DNA from 2 places in the Streptomyces sp. NPDC040622 genome. Region 2 is predicted to be linked to the other one. Evidence: riboswitches for the same ligand, from Rfam matches in the RefSeq annotation. Region 2 holds a riboswitch; the other holds the start of a gene.

Region 1 (8,541 bases), on a different contig from region 2:
GTGCTTGAGGACGGTGTCGTCCGGCACGATCGGGTTCTCGCCGGCCACGGCGTCCTCGTCGACGACGAAGCCGCCGCCGACCGAGTAGTACGTCTTCTCCAGGACGAGGGCGCCCTCACGGTCGTACGCGAAGATCGTCATGCCGTTGGCGTGGTAGGGCAGGGCCTTGCGGCGGTGCAGGACCAGATCCTCGTCGAAGTCGAAGTCGATCTCGTGCATGCCGAGCAGGTTGAGGCGGCCGCCGTGCTTGATCTCGGCGACGCGGTCGTCGGCGCTCTCCACGTTCACGGTGCGGGGCGACTCGCCCTCCAGGCCGAGCAGAACGGCCTTGGGGGTGCCGTGTCCGTGGCCGGTGGCGCCGAGCGAGCCGTACAGCTCGGCCCGTATCGCCGCGGTGTGGGCCATCAGGCCCTCGTTCTTCAGGCGGCTCGCGAACATGCGGGCGGCGCGCATCGGACCGACCGTGTGGGAGCTGGACGGGCCGATGCCGATCGAGAACAGGTCGAAGACCGAGATGGCCACGGGAAACTCCAATGGTGGTTGGTAGACGCCGTTGTCTGCCGGGGTGGTGCAGAAAGCAGGGCGTGAGCCGGGGCACCGCACTCACTGTGTTCACTACCAGTGTGCGCGGTGCCCCGAAGATTCGTACGAAGGAAAGCGTACGAAAGTGCTACAGGTTGGGGTACAGCGGGTGCTTGTCGGCCAGAGCGGTCACGCGGGCCTTCAGCGACTCCGCGTCGAAGCCCGGCTTGAGCGCCTCGGCGATGATGTCGGCGACCTCACGGAAGTCGTCGGCCTCGAAGCCGCGGGTGGCGAGCGCCGGGGTGCCGATCCGCAGGCCCGAGGTGACCATCGGGGGACGCGGGTCGTTCGGGACCGCGTTGCGGTTGACCGTGATGCCGACCTCGTGGAGGCGGTCCTCGGCCTGCTGGCCGTCCAGCTCGGAGTCGCGCAGGTCCACCAGGACCAGGTGCACGTCCGTGCCGCCGGACGCCACGCCGACGCCGACGGCCTTCGCGTCGTCCTGCACCAGGCGCTCGGCCAGGATGCGGGCGCCGTCCAGGGTGCGCTGCTGGCGCTCCTTGAAGTCGTCGGAGGCGGCGACCTTGAAGGAGACGGCCTTGGCCGCGATCACGTGCTCCAGGGGGCCGCCCTGGAAGCCGGGGAAGACCGCGGAGTTCAGCTTCTTGGCGAAGTCCTTGTTGCGCGCCAGGATGATGCCGCCGCGCGGGCCGCCGAGCGTCTTGTGCGTGGTGGAGGTGACCACGTCCGCGTACGGCACCGGGTTGGGGTGCAGCCCCGCGGCGACGAGCCCGGCGAAGTGCGCCATGTCGACCCACAGCTTCGCGCCGACCTCGTCGGCGATCCGGCGGAACTCGGCGAAGTCCAGCTGACGCGGGTAGGCGGACCAGCCCGCGATGATCACCTGGGGGCTGTTCTCCTTGGCCAGGCGCTCGACCTCGGCCATGTCGACCAGACCGGCCTCGTCCACGTGGTACGCGACCACGTTGAACTGCTTGCCGGAGAAGTTCAGGCGCATGCCGTGGGTGAGGTGCCCGCCGTGCGCGAGGTCCAGGCCGAGGATCGTGTCGCCGGGCTGGGCGATCGCGAAGAGGGCGGCCTGGTTGGCGGAGGCGCCGGAGTGCGGCTGGACGTTCGCGTACTCGGCACCGAACAGGTCCTTGACCCGGTCGATCGCGATCTGCTCGGCGACGTCGACGTGCTCGCAGCCGCCGTAGTAGCGGCGGCCGGGGTAGCCCTCGGCGTACTTGTTGGTGAGGACCGTCCCCTGGGCTTCCATGACGGCGACCGGAGCGAAGTTCTCCGAGGCGATCATTTCCAGGGTGGACTGCTGGCGGTGGAGCTCGGCGTCGACGGCGGCGGCGACGTCCGGGTCCAGCTCGTGGAGAGGGGTGTTCAGAAGCGACATCACACGATCCCTATCGGTATGGGTCAGCCGGCGGCGAAGGCGGTGTACTCATCGGCGGAGAGCAGGTCGCCCGGCTCGTCCGCGATGCGCACCTTGAACAGCCAACCGCCCTCGAACGGGGCGGAGTTGACCAGCGACGGGTCGTCGACCACGTCCTGGTTGGCCTCGACGACCTCACCGGTGACCGGCGAGTACAGGTCGCTGACCGACTTGGTCGACTCCAGCTCGCCGCAGGACTCGCCCGCGGTCACCGTGTCGCCGACCTCGGGAAGCTGGGCGAAGACGATGTCACCGAGCGCGTTGGCCGCGTGCTCCGTGATGCCGACCGTCGCCACGCCGTCCTCGGTGGCCGACAGCCACTCGTGCTCCTTGCTGTAACGCAGCTGCTGGGGGTTGCTCATGACCTGAATTCTCCTGTACGCGGGTGGGTGCTGCGGAACGAGAAAGATGTGCGTGGGGTCACTTCTGGGGCGTCGGACGCCGTGCCCACGCGGGGACGTCGGCTACAGCGTCACTTCTGGCGCTTGTAGAACGGCAGGGCCACGACCTCGTACGGCTCGTGGGTGCCGCGGATGTCCACGCCGACGCCCGGGGTCCCCGGGGCCGCGTGCCCGGCGTCGACGTACGCCATCGCGATCGGCTTGCCCAGCGTCGGGGACGGGGCGCCGGAGGTGACCTCGCCGATCACCTTGCCGTCGGCGACCACCGGGAAACCGGCGCGCGGCACGCGGCGGCCCTCGGCGATCAGCCCGACGAGCTTGCGCGGCGGTGCCGCCTCGGCCCGCTCGGCGGCGGCGGTGAGCGCCTCGCGCCCCACGAAGCCCTCCGACTGCGACGTCTTCTCGAACTTGACCACCCGGCCGAGCCCGGCGTCGAACGGCGTCAGCTCCGCGGTCAGCTCGTGCCCGTACAGCGGCATGCCCGCCTCCAGGCGCAGCGTGTCACGGCAGGAGAGGCCCGCCGGGATCATGCCGACGGGGGTGCCCGCCTCCATGAGCGCGCCCCACAGCTTCTCCGCGTCACCGGGGGAGACGAAGAGCTCGAAGCCGTCCTCGCCGGTGTAGCCGGTGCGGGCGATCAGCGCGGGCACGCCCGCGACGGTGCCGGGCAGGCCCGCGTAGTACTTCAGGCCGTCCAGGTCCGCGTCCGTGACTGACTTCAGGATGCCGGGGGACTCGGGACCCTGGACGGCGAGCAGCGCGTACGCGTCGCGGTCGTCACGGACCTCGGCGTCGAAGCCGTCGGCGCGGGCGGTCAGCGTGTCGAGCACGACCTGCGCGTTGGAGGCGTTGGCGACGACCATGTACTCGGGGGCCTCGGCGGCGCCGAGCCGGTAGACGATCAGGTCGTCCAGGATGCCGCCGTCCTCGGCGACGATCATCGTGTAGCGGGCGCGGCCGACACCGACGGAGCCGATGTTGCCGACCAGTGCGAAGTTCAGGAAGTCCACGGCCTGGGGGCCGGTGACGGTGATCTCACCCATGTGCGACAGGTCGAAGAGACCGGCCTTGGTGCGCACGGCGTTGTGCTCGTCGCGCTCGCTTGCGTACCGCAGCGGCATGTCCCAGCCCGCGAAGTCGGTCATGGTCGCGCCGAGCGCTCGATGCACGGCATCGAGGGCGGTCAGACGGGGGGCAGTGCTCATGAAGGGAACTCCCAGGGCATGACGGGCGAGGTCGGTCCTCCCCATCTGTCATCGGAACCTGAGAGGTTCGCCGGGCGGGTCCCCGATCCGGGACACCCGGCTTGCACCTTGGGTGGGACCGCCGGGGCGGTCCGCTTTTCAGATGTGCCTCGCCCGCGCGGTACGGGGCCTGAGAGATTCAAGGGAGGGACTTGCTCCTTCGGCGCCCCGGGCGACACAGTGCGTGCTGGTCCCGGGAACTCTCCCGCGCGGATTCAAACGGCCGGTATGGAGTTGGCGCGCACATCATTGCACGCGACTCTGTCCGGGGGGACCCGTGACCGGCGCCGGATCCGTGGCCATGGGATCCCCTTGTGCCGCATTACCTTCTCTTTACACTTGCCGGGGAAGCAGTACGTGACCGCTATGGGGAGGCCGATCACGGTGCGCAGCAGGACCAGTGTCTACGCCACGAGCACGGGGGTGGCGTTGCCCAAGCAGGCCGCCGTCCCCGCCACCGAGAGCTGCGGCCCGCTCCCGGCCGCCGTCGTCCGCGACCTGCGGCAGCGCCGCGGCCACAGCCCGCACCGCCTCACCTTCGGCGAGGGCGACCTCGTCGTCGTCTCCGGACTGCCCGGCGGCGGAAAGTCGACCCTGATGCGGCAGGCCGTCACGGGCCCCCGCATCGACTCCCAGGACACCCGCGACCACTGGGCCCGCCGGATGCCCCGCCTGCTGCCCTACGCGGTCTACCGCCCCCTGGTCCGCCTCGCGCACTACGCGGGACTGCGCCGCGCCCTGCGCTCCGGGGCCAGCGTCGTCGTGCACGACTGCGGCACCCAGGCCTGGGTCCGCGGCTGGCTCGCCCGCGAGGCCGCCCGGCGCGGCACCGCCCTGCACCTGTTGCTGCTCGACGTGCCCGCGGACACCGCGCTCCAGGGCCAGCTCGCGCGCGGCCGAGGCGTCTCCCGGTACGCCTTCGCCCGGCACCGCAGGACGGTCGGCCGGCTCGTCGGCGCCACCGAGCGCGGCGACCTGCCGCGCGGCTGCGGCTCCGCGGTGCTGCTCGACCGGGCGGCGGCACAGGTGCTGCGCGGGATCGCCTTCGACCGCCGGGCCGCCCGGCGTTAGGGTTCGAGCCGCAGGCAGAGCGGTCGCGAGCAGGGGTTGGACGGACAGATGGACATTCCGGCGCAGGCATACGCCCATCCCTACGGCGGATGGCCGGGCAACGAACTGGAAGAGGTCCTCGCGGCCTCGCTGGGAGGCCCCGCGTCGGCGGGCGCCCGGATCGTCGAGGTGCTCGGCCGCAGCCAGATATGGATCCCGCTGCCCAACGGCGGCGGTCCCGAGCAGGGCACCCTGGACCTGCCGACCCTGGAGATCGAGGGTCAGGCGTACGTCCCCGTCTTCACCTCCGAGCAGCAGTTCCGCCAGGCCCTGGGCGCGGCGGCCGACCGCATGGGCCACACCGTGGCACCCGCCGTGGAATTCGCCCGCGGCCTCCCTCCGCAGCTGGGCATCGCCCTGAACCCCGACGGCACCGTCGGGGTGCCGCTGCCGCCGCCCGCCGTCGCCGAGCTCGCCCGCTCCGGCCGCACCGAGCTGGACGGGCCCACCACCGGCGGCCGGGTCCGCCTCTACGAGCCGGACTGGCAGGAGGACCCCGTCGACTTCCTCACCGCCGCGGGGCGGGAGTTCGAGGCGAGCGGGGCCGTGCTCACCGCGCGCCGCTGCCTCGCGACCGTCGAGACGGGCGAGCCGACGCTCTTCGTCGGCGTCGAGCTGTCGACCTGGGAGGGCGCCGCCCGCGACCTTCCCATGGAGGCCCTCGGCCGCGCCCTCGGCTCCGCCCCGGCCCCCTGGCCGGTGAACCTGGTGCTGCTCGACGTGGCGCAGGACCCGGTGGGGGACTGGCTGCGGGCCCGGGTGCGGCCGTTCTACGTCCGCGGGGCCTGAGCGGCGCGCGTCGCGGCAGGCGCGGCGGCGGCCCGTCGCGCCTCGCGACGGGGCCGAGATGCCGTACGTCAAGTCCGTGCCGGGATCGCCGCTTAAGCTGGTTCCATGACCCGGTCGGGCACTCTGCCGTGCCGGGCGGGGTACTCGGGTTCTCAGTGAAGGGGCGGTTACGGGTGAGTGCGTCGGGCACGGCCGCGGGCGATGGGATCTCCCCGGGACGAGCTGGTCCGAGCCCCTGGGGACAGGTCGAGCAGATGCTGCGCGAGGTGACCCCGGGGCGCTACGACGCGTACGAGGCACTGCTGCGCGCGCTCGCGGGCGACCGGCTGTGGATGCTGCTCTGGCACGGCCAGGCGGGATCCCCCGACGCCCAGTACGGGAACATGGAGGTCGAGGGCCTCGGCTACGCGCCCTGTGTGACCTCCGCCCAGGAGCTCTCCGCCAGTGGCTGGAACCGCAGCTACGAGGTGGTGCGCGGCATCGACGTGGCCCGCACCCTCTACCCCGACCACTACGGCCTCTGGCTCAATCCGCACGCGCCGGGCGGCGGCGTCGGCATCCCCTGGCTGGACCTGCGCCGCATCGCCACGGGCCTGGACCTGCTGCCCGCGGGCCCGCTCCGGCTCACCGAGCCGGCCATCGAAATCCCGCAGTTCTACGCCCTGTTGACGCAGAACGCGCACCGCACCCCCGCGGTGCGCTCGCTGCGCCGCGCCTGGGTGCAGCCCGCGCTCGGAGCGCCCTACCTGGCCATCGGCCTCGACGTGTACGACACCTCGCCCCCCTCGGTCGACGCGGTGCGCACGATGATGCAGCAGTCCATCCCGGCCGTCCCCGAGGGCCTGCCGGTCTCGACCGTCGCGATGTCCGACGACTACGACCCGGTCGCGATGTGGCTGCGCGCCAACGCCCGGCCGTTCTACGACCGAGAGGCCCAGCCGGCCCCCGCGCCGGCCGGCGGCTACGGCTACCCCGCGCAGTACTGAGCGGCGCGAATCAGCCACGCGGGCGCCGCACACGCCTGCGAAACGGCCGCGCACGCCTGCGCAACGGCCGCGCACGCCTGTGAAACGGCCGCGCACGGCCGCGCAACGGCCCCGCGCACCGGCGCGAGCAGCGACAACAGCCGTGATGTCCCGTTCTGATGCGGGTGGGGCCCTATGGGCTCCCGTGGCGCCTTGCACCCCAACTGCCCCGTGTTCGCCCCTCGTTCACACGCGTCCGGATAACGGAACACCTCGATCAGCATCACGTTTGCGCATCCTTTCCCCGACAAGGCTGGTAACAGATCGCGACGTGGATGAAGACTCCCGCTCCAGGGGCCTTCGCCCCTGTGTACGACGGACTGATCACGTCGCTACAGCGGCAAGTGCGGGCCGGTCACCACCGGTTGAGAGGGGTCCCTGCCACGATGACGGCACCATTGCATGACACACCTGCGGACGCGGACCCGACAGCGGACGTCGCTCCCGCAGCTGATGCAGGGGTGAAGAAGGTCGAGGGCCGCTCCCTCAAGCAGATTGCCTGGCACCGGCTGAAGCAGGACAAGGTGGCCCTCGCCGGCGCCTTCGTCGTGCTGTTCCTGGTCCTGGTCGCCGTCTTCGCGCCCCTGATCGTCAGCCTGTTGGGCCACCCGCCCAACGACTTCCACCAGGAGGAGCTCGACGAGCTGACCAACCTCCCCAAGGGCGCGCTCGGCGGTGTCAGCGGCGACTTCCTGTTCGGCGTCGAGCCGAACAAGGGCCGCGACATCTTCAGCCGGATCGTCTACGGCGCACGCATCTCGCTGCTCGTGGCCTTCCTGGCCGCGGTGGTCGCCGTCGTGCTCGGCACGCTCTTCGGCATCGTCGCGGGCTACTTCGGCGGCTGGGTGGACGCGCTGATCAGCCGCGTGATGGACGTCCTGCTCTCCTTCCCGCAGCTGCTCTTCATCATCTCCCTGGTCTCGGTCCTGCCGGACGACCTGCTCGGACTGACCGGCAGCGGGGTCCGGGTCGGCATCCTCGTCCTGGTCATCGGCTTCTTCGGCTGGCCCTACGTGGGCCGCATCGTCCGCGGCCAGACGCTCTCGCTGCGCGAGCGCGAGTACGTGGAAGCGGCCCGCAGCCTCGGCGGCGGCCGGCGCCACATCCTGTTCCGCGAGCTGCTGCCCAACCTGGTCGCCCCGATCACCGTCTACGCGACGCTGATGATCCCGACCAACATCCTCACGGAGGCGGCGCTGAGCTTCCTCGGCGCCGGCGTGAAGCCGCCGACGGCCTCCTGGGGCGGCATGCTGCGCGACGCCCTCGAGACGTACGAGCACGATCCGATGTTCATGGTCTTCCCCGGCGTGACGATCTTCATCACGGTCCTGGCCTTCAACCTCTTCGGCGACGGGCTGCGGGACGCGCTCGACCCGAAGGGGACGCGCTAGCAGTACCCGACTGGCTTGCCCCTGCCGCATGTCAGGTGGCTCTACCCATGGTTCTCCGGCAGCTCAAGGCCAGGGACCGCGAATCTCGGAGGTTACGAGAAAATGCCCACAGTTTCCTCGAAACGACGGCTCACCAGTGGTGCGGCCCTCGTCGTCGCGGCACTGGTGACCACCACGGCGTGCGGCGGCGGTGACGGTGACGACGGTGACTCGAAGGGTGCCGGTTACAACGCGGCGCTGAACAAGGTCGCCAACCCTTCCAAGAAGAAGGGGGGTGTGCTGAAGATGGTCGGCAAGCAGGACCTCGACTCCGCCGACCCCCAGCGCGCCTACTACGGCATGTCGTGGGACTTCATGCGCTTCTACACCCGGCAGCTGGTGTCCTACGACACCAAGCCGGGCAAGGCGGGCACGAAGCTGGTCCCCGACCTCGCCACCTCCACCGCGAAGATCTCGGACGACGGCAAGACCTACACGTACAAGCTGCGTGACGGGCTCACCTGGGAGGACGGCTCCAAGCTGACCTCCAAGGACGTCAAGTACGGCATCGAGCGCTCCTGGGCGACGGACACCATCACCGGTGGCCCCGGCTACATCCGCGCGGCGCTCGAC
Region 2 (8,541 bases):
CTGCATCTGGACATGGATGCCTTCTACGCGTCCGCGGAGCAGGCCGCGAAGCCGAGCCTGCGCGGAAAAGCCGTGGTCGTGGGCGGTCTCGGGCCGCGAGGCGTGGTCGCCACCGCTTCCTACGAGGCCCGTCGGTTCGGGGTGCACTCGGCGATGCCCATGGGACAGGCGCGCAGGCTGGCGCCGAACGCCGCCTACCTCGTGCCGCGCTTCGGGCTCTACCGCGAGGTCAGCGAACAGGTGATGGGGCTGCTGCGGGCACTGTCACCGCTCGTGGAGCCGCTCAGCCTGGACGAGGCCTTCGTGGACCTGGAGGCGGGCGGTGTCGCCGACGACGAGGGATCGGCCAGGGCCGTGGGGGAGCGGCTGCGGGCGGACATCAGGGCGGTGACGGGGCTGAACGGCTCGGTGGGGCTCGCCGTCTCCAAGATGCTGGCGAAGATCGCCTCCGAGGAGGCCAAGCCGGACGGGCTCAGGCTGATAGCGCCGGGGACGGAGCGTGCGCTGCTCGGTCCGATGTCGGTGCGGACGCTGCCGGGCGTGGGGCCGGCCACGGGTGACCATTTGCGGCGGGCCGGGATCATCACGGTCGATGAGATCGCGGAGGCCGGTGAGGACGAGCTCGTACGGCTGCTGGGGAAGGCGCACGGCGGCTCGCTGTACGCGATGGCGCTGGCGCGGGACGAGCGGCCCGTGGTGGCGGAGCGTGAGTCGAAGTCGGTCAGCGTCGAGGACACGTACGACGTGGACATCCACGACAGGGTGCGGGTCAGGACGGAGGTGGCGCGGCTTGCCGAGCGGTGTGTGCAGCGGCTGCGGGCGGCGGGGCACTCGGGGCGGACCATCGTGCTGAAGGTCCGCCGGTTCGACTTCTCGACGCTGACGCGGTCCGAGACGCTGCGCGGGCCCACGGACGACCCCGGGGTGGTGCGGGAGGCCGCCGCGCGGCTGCTGGAGGCCGTGGACACCACGGGCGGGGTGCGGCTGCTCGGCGTGGGCGTCACGGGCCTCGCCGACTACACGCAGGAGGACCTGTTCGCGCAGGCGCAGGCGGCCGAGGCGCTCCTGGCGGTGGCGGTGGCGGCGGCCGAGGCCGGTGCTGAGGGCCGTGCCGAGGCCGGGGCGGGTGTCGTCGGGGCCCGGGAGGCGGTGCCGACGGAGCGGGACACGGCGCAAGAGCGGGGCAGGGAGCTCGCCGAGGAGACCGAGGCGCCGGCGGAGCGTCGGTGGGCGGCAGGGCACGACGTGCGGCATGCCGAGTACGGGCACGGGTGGGTGCAGGGGAGCGGTCTGGGGCGGGTGACGGTGCGCTTCGAGACGCCCGGTTCGCCGCCCGGGCGGGTGCGGACGTTCAAGACGGACGACCTGGATCTGGAGCTCGCGGAGCCGTTGCCGTTGGTCGGCGCGGGGTCGTGCGGCGAGGGGGTGGCCGGGGCGGAGCTCGAGGCCGGGTCCGGTGTCGCTGGTGCGGCGGCGGAGGGCAGGGCCGAGGTGCGCTCCGGGCCGGAGTGACCGGAGTGACCGGAGTGAGGGGTGTCGCGTGGGACGGGGCTCAGGGGATTTCCGTGCCCGCGATCCGGCCGAAGGTCTGGTCCGGGGGCGGCGGGGCCTGCGGCGGGGCCGTGTCCAGGCCGTAGTGGTGGTAGAGCTGCAGTTCCTGCTCGGGGGAGAGGTGGCGGCCCACGCCGAAGTCCGGGGCGTCCCTGATCAGGGCGCGGTCGAAGGGGATGTGCAGGGTGCCGTCCTCGACCAGTTCGCTCGGCTCCAGCGGGACGAAGGTGTCGCGGCTGAACAGGCCGGTGCGTATGGCCGCCCACTCCGGGGCGCCGGTGGCATCGTCGAGGTAGACCTCGTCGATCGTGCCGATCTTCGCCCCGTTCCTGTCGAACGCCTTGCGGCCGATCAGGTTGCGCGGATCGATGTCGGTCTGCACGGGCCCTCCAGCTGATCGCGGCTTGTCGAAATCGGGCGTAACTCATCCTTATTCGTTCGTAGTCACTACGAAAGAGCACTTCGGGGCAGGCGGCCACTCGAGGGATCGGCCATGGTCCTCGCTGGTAGGCTGGCGCCTGGCTGCTGACCCCGTGCGGGAGAGCTCTCCGGAATGCACTTCCCGGAGGCGCCGAAGGAGCAAATCCTCCCCGGAATCTCTCAGGCACCCGTACCGCACGGACGAGGTCACTCTGGAAAGCAGGGCGGGCGTCGGGCGGGCACGTTCGGAACCCTTCCTCACCGACGGTGAAAGCAGATCTGTCCATGGACCGGACGGGCCTGTGAAGCTCTCAGGTTGAGATGACAGAGGGGGAGGCCGTCCGGGTACCCGCGCCGTGGTACCCCTCGCAGGTCGTGCAGACCAGGAGGCCTCCGCAATGACTGCCACCAATCGCATCCCGCTCTCCGAGCTCGAGCAGGGCATCCCCTTCGAGTCGCGGCACATCGGGCCCGATGCGGAAGCGCGGGCCAAGATGCTCGCCCAGGTCGGGTACGGCTCGCTCGACGAGCTGACGGCCGCCGCGGTGCCGGATGTGATCAAGAACGCCGAGGCGCTGAACCTGCCCGGCGCGCGCACCGAGGCCGAGGTCCTGGCCGAGCTGCGTTCCCTCGCCGACCGGAACCAGGTCCTCGACTCCATGATCGGGCTCGGGTACTACGGGACCTTCACCCCGCCGGTCATCCTGCGCAACGTCATGGAGAACCCGGCCTGGTACACGGCCTACACGCCGTACCAGCCCGAGATCTCGCAGGGCCGGCTCGAGGCGCTGCTCAACTTCCAGACGATGGTCGCCGAGCTGACCGGACTGCCCACATCGGGCGCCTCGCTCCTGGACGAGGGCACCGCCGCCGCCGAGGCCATGGCCCTCTCGCGGCGCATGGGCAAGGTCAAGGACGGCGTGTTCCTCGTGGACGCCGACGCCCTGCCGCAGACCGTCGCCGTCATCCGGACCCGTGCCGAGCCCACCGGCGTCGAGGTCGTCGTCGCCGACCTGAGCGAAGGCGTGCCCGCCGAGGTGGCCGAGCGCGGCGTGGTCGGCGTGCTGATCCAGTACCCGGGCGCCTCCGGTGCCGTACGCGACATCAAGCCCCTGATCGACCAGGCGCACGAGCTCGGCGCCGTCGTCACCGTCGCCGCCGACCTGCTCGCCCTGACGCTGCTCACCTCGCCCGGCGAGCTGGACGCCGACATCGCCGTCGGCACGACCCAGCGCTTCGGCGTGCCGATGGGCTTCGGCGGACCGCACGCCGGCTACATGGCGGTCCGTGAGAAGTTCGCGCGCAGCCTGCCGGGGCGGCTCGTCGGCGTCTCCGTCGACGCCGACGGCAACAAGGCCTACCGCCTCGCGCTGCAGACCCGCGAGCAGCACATCCGCCGCGAGAAGGCCACCAGCAACATCTGTACCGCGCAGGTGCTGCTCGCGGTCATGGCCGGCATGTACGCCGTCTACCACGGGCCCGAGGGCCTGAAGTCGATCGCGCGGCGCACCCACCGGTACGCGACGCTCCTCGCGGCGGGCCTCACCGCCGGCGGCGTCGAGGTCGTCCACGGCGCGTACTTCGACACGCTGACCGTGCGCGTCGAGGGCAAGGCCGAGGAGCTCGTCTCCGCCGCCCGCGAAGGCGGCGTGAACATCCACCAGGTCGACGCCGACCACGTCTCGCTCGCCTGCGACGAGACCACCACGCGGGGCCAGCTGGCCGCCGTGTGGAGCGCGTTCGGGGTCGAGGCGGACATCGAGGCGCTCGACGAGCAGACGGCGGACACACTGCCGGAGGGCCTGCTGCGCGGCGACGACTACCTCGCCCACCCGGTCTTCCACCAGTACCGCTCCGAGACGGCCATGCTGCGCTACCTGCGCAGGCTCGCCGACCGGGACTACGCGCTCGACCGCGGCATGATCCCGCTGGGCTCCTGCACCATGAAGCTCAACGCGACCACCGAGATGGAGCCGGTCACCTGGCCCGAGTTCGGCCAGCTGCACCCCTTCGCGCCCGCCCAGCAGGCCCAGGGCTACCTCACGCTCATCCGTGAGCTGGAGGAGCGGCTCGCCGAGGTCACCGGCTACGACAAGGTCTCCCTGCAGCCCAACGCCGGCTCGCAGGGCGAGCTCGCGGGCCTGCTCGCGGTCCGCGGCTACCACCGGGCCAACGGCGACGAGCAGCGCACCGTCTGCCTCATCCCGTCCTCCGCGCACGGCACGAACGCGGCGAGCGCCGTGATGGCCGGCATGAAGGTCGTCGTCGTGAAGACCGCCGGGGACGGCGAGGTCGACATAGAGGACCTGCGCGCCAAGATCGAGAAGCACCGCGACGAGCTGGCCGTGCTGATGATCACCTACCCCTCGACGCACGGCGTCTTCGAGGAGCACGTGGCCGACATCTGCGCGTCGGTGCACGAGGCCGGCGGCCAGGTGTACGTCGACGGGGCCAATCTCAACGCCCTGGTGGGCCTCGCCAAGCCGGGCCACTTCGGCGGCGACGTCTCGCACCTGAACCTGCACAAGACCTTCTGCATCCCGCACGGCGGCGGCGGCCCCGGCGTCGGCCCGGTCGGCGTCCGCGAGCACCTCGCGCCGTACCTGCCCAACCACCCGCTGCAGCCCGCGGCGGGACCCGAGACCGGTGTCGGCCCGATCTCCGCGGCGCCGTGGGGCTCGGCCGGCATCCTGCCGATCTCCTGGTCGTACGTGCGCCTCATGGGCGGTGAGGGCCTCAAGCGGGCCACCCAGGTCGCGGTGCTCTCCGCCAACTACATCGCCAAGCGGCTCGAGCCGCACTACCCGGTGCTCTACACCGGTCCCGGCGGTCTCGTCGCGCACGAGTGCATCATCGACCTGCGTCCGCTCAGCAAGGCGACCGGCGTCAGCGTCGACGACATCGCCAAGCGGCTCATCGACTACGGCTTCCACGCGCCGACCATGTCGTTCCCGGTCGCCGGCACGCTGATGATCGAGCCGACGGAGAGCGAGGACCTCCACGAGATCGACCGGTTCTGCGAGGCGATGATCGCCATCCGCCGGGAGATCGAGAAGGTCGGCTCCGGCGAGTGGACCGCGCAGGACAACCCGCTGCGCAACGCGCCGCACACCGCCGCGGCCCTGGGCGGCGACTGGGAGCACGGCTACAGCCGTGAGGAGGCGGTCTTCCCGTCCGGCGTCGCCGCCGCGGACAAGTACTGGCCGCCGGTGCGCCGCATCGACCAGGCGTACGGCGACCGGAATCTGGTCTGCTCCTGCCCGCCCCTGGATGCGTACGAGGACTGATGACCGCGCCCGTGCGGAGCCGGGCATGCGGCGGGGCCGGTTCGGAGACTTCTCTCCGGGCCGGCCCCTCGTCTTGTCTGTGGAGCGTCGGTGGTGCGTCGGTGCTGCGCGGAAGTACGGGTGTGCGGATGTGCCAGTGCTCAGGCGGCTGTCATGACCTGGTCGGTGCCCAGCGGTCGGTGCGGGGCGATGATCTGACCGTCCGGCAGCAGCTCACCGGTGTCCTCGAAGAGCAGGACGCCGTTGCACAGCAGGCTCCAGCCCTGCTCCGGGTGGCTCGCCGCGAGGAGTGCGGCTTCCCGGTCGGCGGAGTCGGCTGTCGGGCACGGTGGTTGGTGCTGGCACATGGAAGGGTTCTTTCGCTGCGATGAGATGGCTGTGACGTCGGTCCTGTGGCTCGATGCGGTGTTCATAACCGCCCCCCGTTTGTAGTCGGTCCGCTCCCAGTGTTGCCCTCCGGGCGTCAATCCGCAGGGATTTTGGTGCAGCGGCCTCTCCCGCTTAATGACGTATCACCCGCCCGGACGGTTCAGCTCAACTTCCCTGTCCCTTTGGGTGGTTCGGGGTGGCCTTACTGGGCTAGTCCACTTGGGTGGACAGCACTGTGCCCCGCGGCCGGGGGCACGGGGCACCAGGAAGCGCAGGGGGTGGCGTCAGGCGGGTGAGCTCAGCAGCGGCGCCGGGGTCAGACGGTGGTTGAGCATCGGGAGCAACTCGGCGACACGGTGCGGGCGGTGGGCCGCGATGCCGGGCGGCGCCGGTGCCAGCGGCACGAGCAGGTCGGTGGCGGCGAGAGGGCCCTCGGCGCCGTCGTCCGTGCAGTCGCGGTGCAGCCAGAGAGTGATCATGTAGAGCTCGGGTACGGACAGCAGCCGCGGCTGGCAGGGCATGGGCATGGCCTCGGCGTGCCGCAGCGCCCGTTCGGTGGAGGCGATGTACGGGCCTTCGAAGAAGTGGGAGAACGCCCAGCCGTCGGGGGTGAGCATCGTGTCGGCCGCGGCCACGGCGCGTTCGCCGCAGCGGATCAGGAAGCGCCAGCCGGCGAGGCGGGTGGGCGAGGTGCCCTCTGGAGTGATGCGGTCCAGGACGTGGACCGGCAGCGGGAGTTCCGGGCTCGCCGGTCCCTGTGCGGTACGCAGGGACGGGGTGCGGGCCTCGCGTACGGCGGTGGGGGAACCGAGTGCCGCGAGAACGCTGCGCAGGGCGGGCGCGGGGGCCGGGGGGACATGCAGCGGCATGGTGGGTCGCCTCTCTCATTCGACAGGCACGGTGGAGCGGGGGCAGGTGCGTGACGTCGCTGTCAGCTCTGGGTCAGAGGGGCGGGGGCTGGAACCGCGAGCGCCAACTCTCTGCCTAGATTGTGGAGTTTATACGAGATGTGTTCGAACGATGTTTCATCTAGACGAAGCGGATATTGCGAGCAAGTCCTTATTCGGACGCGCTTGTGAGAGCTTTCACCCGATTTTGCGCGGGGTCCACCGTCATGACCTCGCATTGCCGCTCGGGCGCGGTCGGCCGATTTTTGCCGGTACTTTTGACCAGGCGCGTCGGAAGGGAATCTTCACCGTGCCGCATGCCTGGTGAATGTGCCGGACGACAGCTGCGTCGAGCGTACTGGTCGGTGGTCGCGCGTGGGGCGTTATCGATCACATTGCCGGGGCATCATCCCCCGTACACAGCGGCCGGGTCCTCGGTCGCTCCGTTCTAGGAGGGACGCTTCGATGGGGGAGAAGGTCGCGGCGGGCACGTTCGACCTGGCCGATCGGAACCACTACCGAGGCAAGCTCCGAGAGTGTCTTGCGGGGCTGGAGCGATTGCTGGAGGAGCAGCGGTTCGATCGTCCCAAGAATCTGATGGGGATGGAGATCGAGCTGAATCTCGCCGGGCCGGACGGGCTGCCGAGAATGTTGAATGCGCAGGTTCTGGAGCGCATTGCGAGCCGGGATTTCCAGACGGAACTCGGAATGTTCAATCTGGAAGTGAACATTGCTCCGCACCGGCTCGGCGGACGCGTTCTCGACCGACTCGCCGAAGAGCTGCGCACCGGGCTCAACTACGCGCACAGGAAGGCGAACGAGCTCGACGCCGGCATCGTCATGATCGGCATCCTGCCGACGCTGAACCGCGCCGATCTGGTCTCGGGGAACCTCTCGGACGTCGACCGCTACGCCCTCCTGAACGATCAGATCGTGGCGGCGCGCGGTGAGCACTTCGCCCTCGACATCCAGGGCGTGGAGCGGCTGACCTGCACCTCCGCGTCGATCGCGCCCGAAGCGGCCTGTACATCCGTGCAGTTGCACCTGCAGGTCACGCCGGGCCGGTTCCCCGACGTGTGGAACGCGGCGCAGGCGATCGCGGCTGCGCAGGTCGCCGTGGGCGCCAACGCGCCGTTCCTGTTCGGCCGTGAGCTGTGGCGCGAGTCGCGGCCGCCGCTGTTCCTGCAGTCCACCGACACGCGGCCGCCCGAGCTGCAGGCCCAGGGCGTGCGCCCGCGCACCTGGTTCGGCGAGCGCTGGATCACCAGGCCGCTGGAGCTCTTCGAGGAGAACCTGCGGTACTTCCCTGCGCTGCTGCCCCTGATGGAGGACGAGGACCCGATGGGTGTCCTCGACGCGGGAGGCGTGCCGCGCCTCGGCGAACTCGTCCTGCACAACGGCACCGTCTACCGCTGGAACCGTCCGGTGTACGGCATCGCCGACGGCGTCCCGCACCTGCGGGTGGAGAACCGCGTCCTGCCCGCGGGCCCCACCATCACCGACGTCATCGCCAACGCCGCCTTCTACTACGGACTCGTGCGCGCGCTCGCCGAGGAGTCCCGGCCCGTGTGGACCCGGCTCCCCTTCGAGGCCGCCGCCCAGAACTTCGACGCCGCGTGCCGCCACGGCATCGACGCCACCCTGCAGTGGCCCCGGCGCGGCAGGCTCGGCGGCCTCAACGAGGTGGCGGCCGTGCAGCTGGTACGCGACGAGCTGCTGCCCCTCGCGGCCGCGGGCCTGGACGCGTGGGGCGTGGAGCCGGCCGACCGGGACCTGTACCTCGGGGTGATCGAGGAGCGGTGCCGCCGGCGGGTCAACGGCGCGTCGTGGCAGGCGACGACGTACCACCGGGCGCTGGAGAGCGGGATGGCCCGGGAGGAGGCGCTGGCCGCGACCACCCAGCGGTACTTCGAGCTGATGCACGTGGGGGAGCCGGTGCACACGTGGCCCGTCGGGCTCAGGGCGCCCGCCGTGCCGCTGGGCTGAGGCGTCGGGCCGGGGACACCGAGGGGTGGCCTCAGCCCCGG

What was found. Region 2 has a riboswitch for glycine ahead of gcvP (aminomethyl-transferring glycine dehydrogenase). Riboswitches for the same ligand answer to the same signal wherever they lie in the genome.
Region 1: it holds a riboswitch for glycine, as region 2 does, so the genes downstream of both, gcvT (glycine cleavage system aminomethyltransferase GcvT) here and gcvP (aminomethyl-transferring glycine dehydrogenase) in region 2, are expected to answer to the same signal.

The regions. Positions count from the first base shown of each region.
Region 1 covers NZ_JBVIXD010000012.1:88,871-97,411, forward strand. The annotation lists gene ACZ592_RS31955 (L-serine ammonia-lyase) at 1-522, opposite strand, end outside; gene glyA (serine hydroxymethyltransferase) at 671-1,930, opposite strand; gene gcvH (glycine cleavage system protein GcvH) at 1,954-2,331, opposite strand; gene gcvT (glycine cleavage system aminomethyltransferase GcvT) at 2,442-3,575, opposite strand; glycine riboswitch at 3,611-3,723, opposite strand; glycine riboswitch at 3,724-3,832, opposite strand; gene ACZ592_RS31975 (AAA family ATPase) at 3,981-4,685, shown strand; gene ACZ592_RS31980 (enhanced serine sensitivity protein SseB) at 4,734-5,513, shown strand; gene ACZ592_RS31985 (enhanced serine sensitivity protein SseB C-terminal domain-containing protein) at 5,687-6,499, shown strand; gene ACZ592_RS31990 (ABC transporter permease) at 6,925-7,929, shown strand; gene ACZ592_RS31995 (ABC transporter substrate-binding protein) at 8,032-8,541, shown strand, end outside.
Region 2 covers NZ_JBVIXD010000001.1:9,225-17,765, forward strand. The annotation lists gene ACZ592_RS00055 (DNA polymerase IV) at 1-1,512, shown strand, start outside; gene ACZ592_RS00060 (PRC-barrel domain-containing protein) at 1,553-1,933, opposite strand; glycine riboswitch at 2,078-2,177, shown strand; gene gcvP (aminomethyl-transferring glycine dehydrogenase) at 2,370-5,258, shown strand; gene ACZ592_RS00070 (DUF5999 family protein) at 5,399-5,605, opposite strand; gene ACZ592_RS00075 (hypothetical protein) at 5,912-6,496, opposite strand; gene ACZ592_RS00080 (glutamate-cysteine ligase family protein) at 6,980-8,500, shown strand; gene ACZ592_RS00085 (substrate-binding domain-containing protein) at 8,532-8,541, opposite strand, start outside.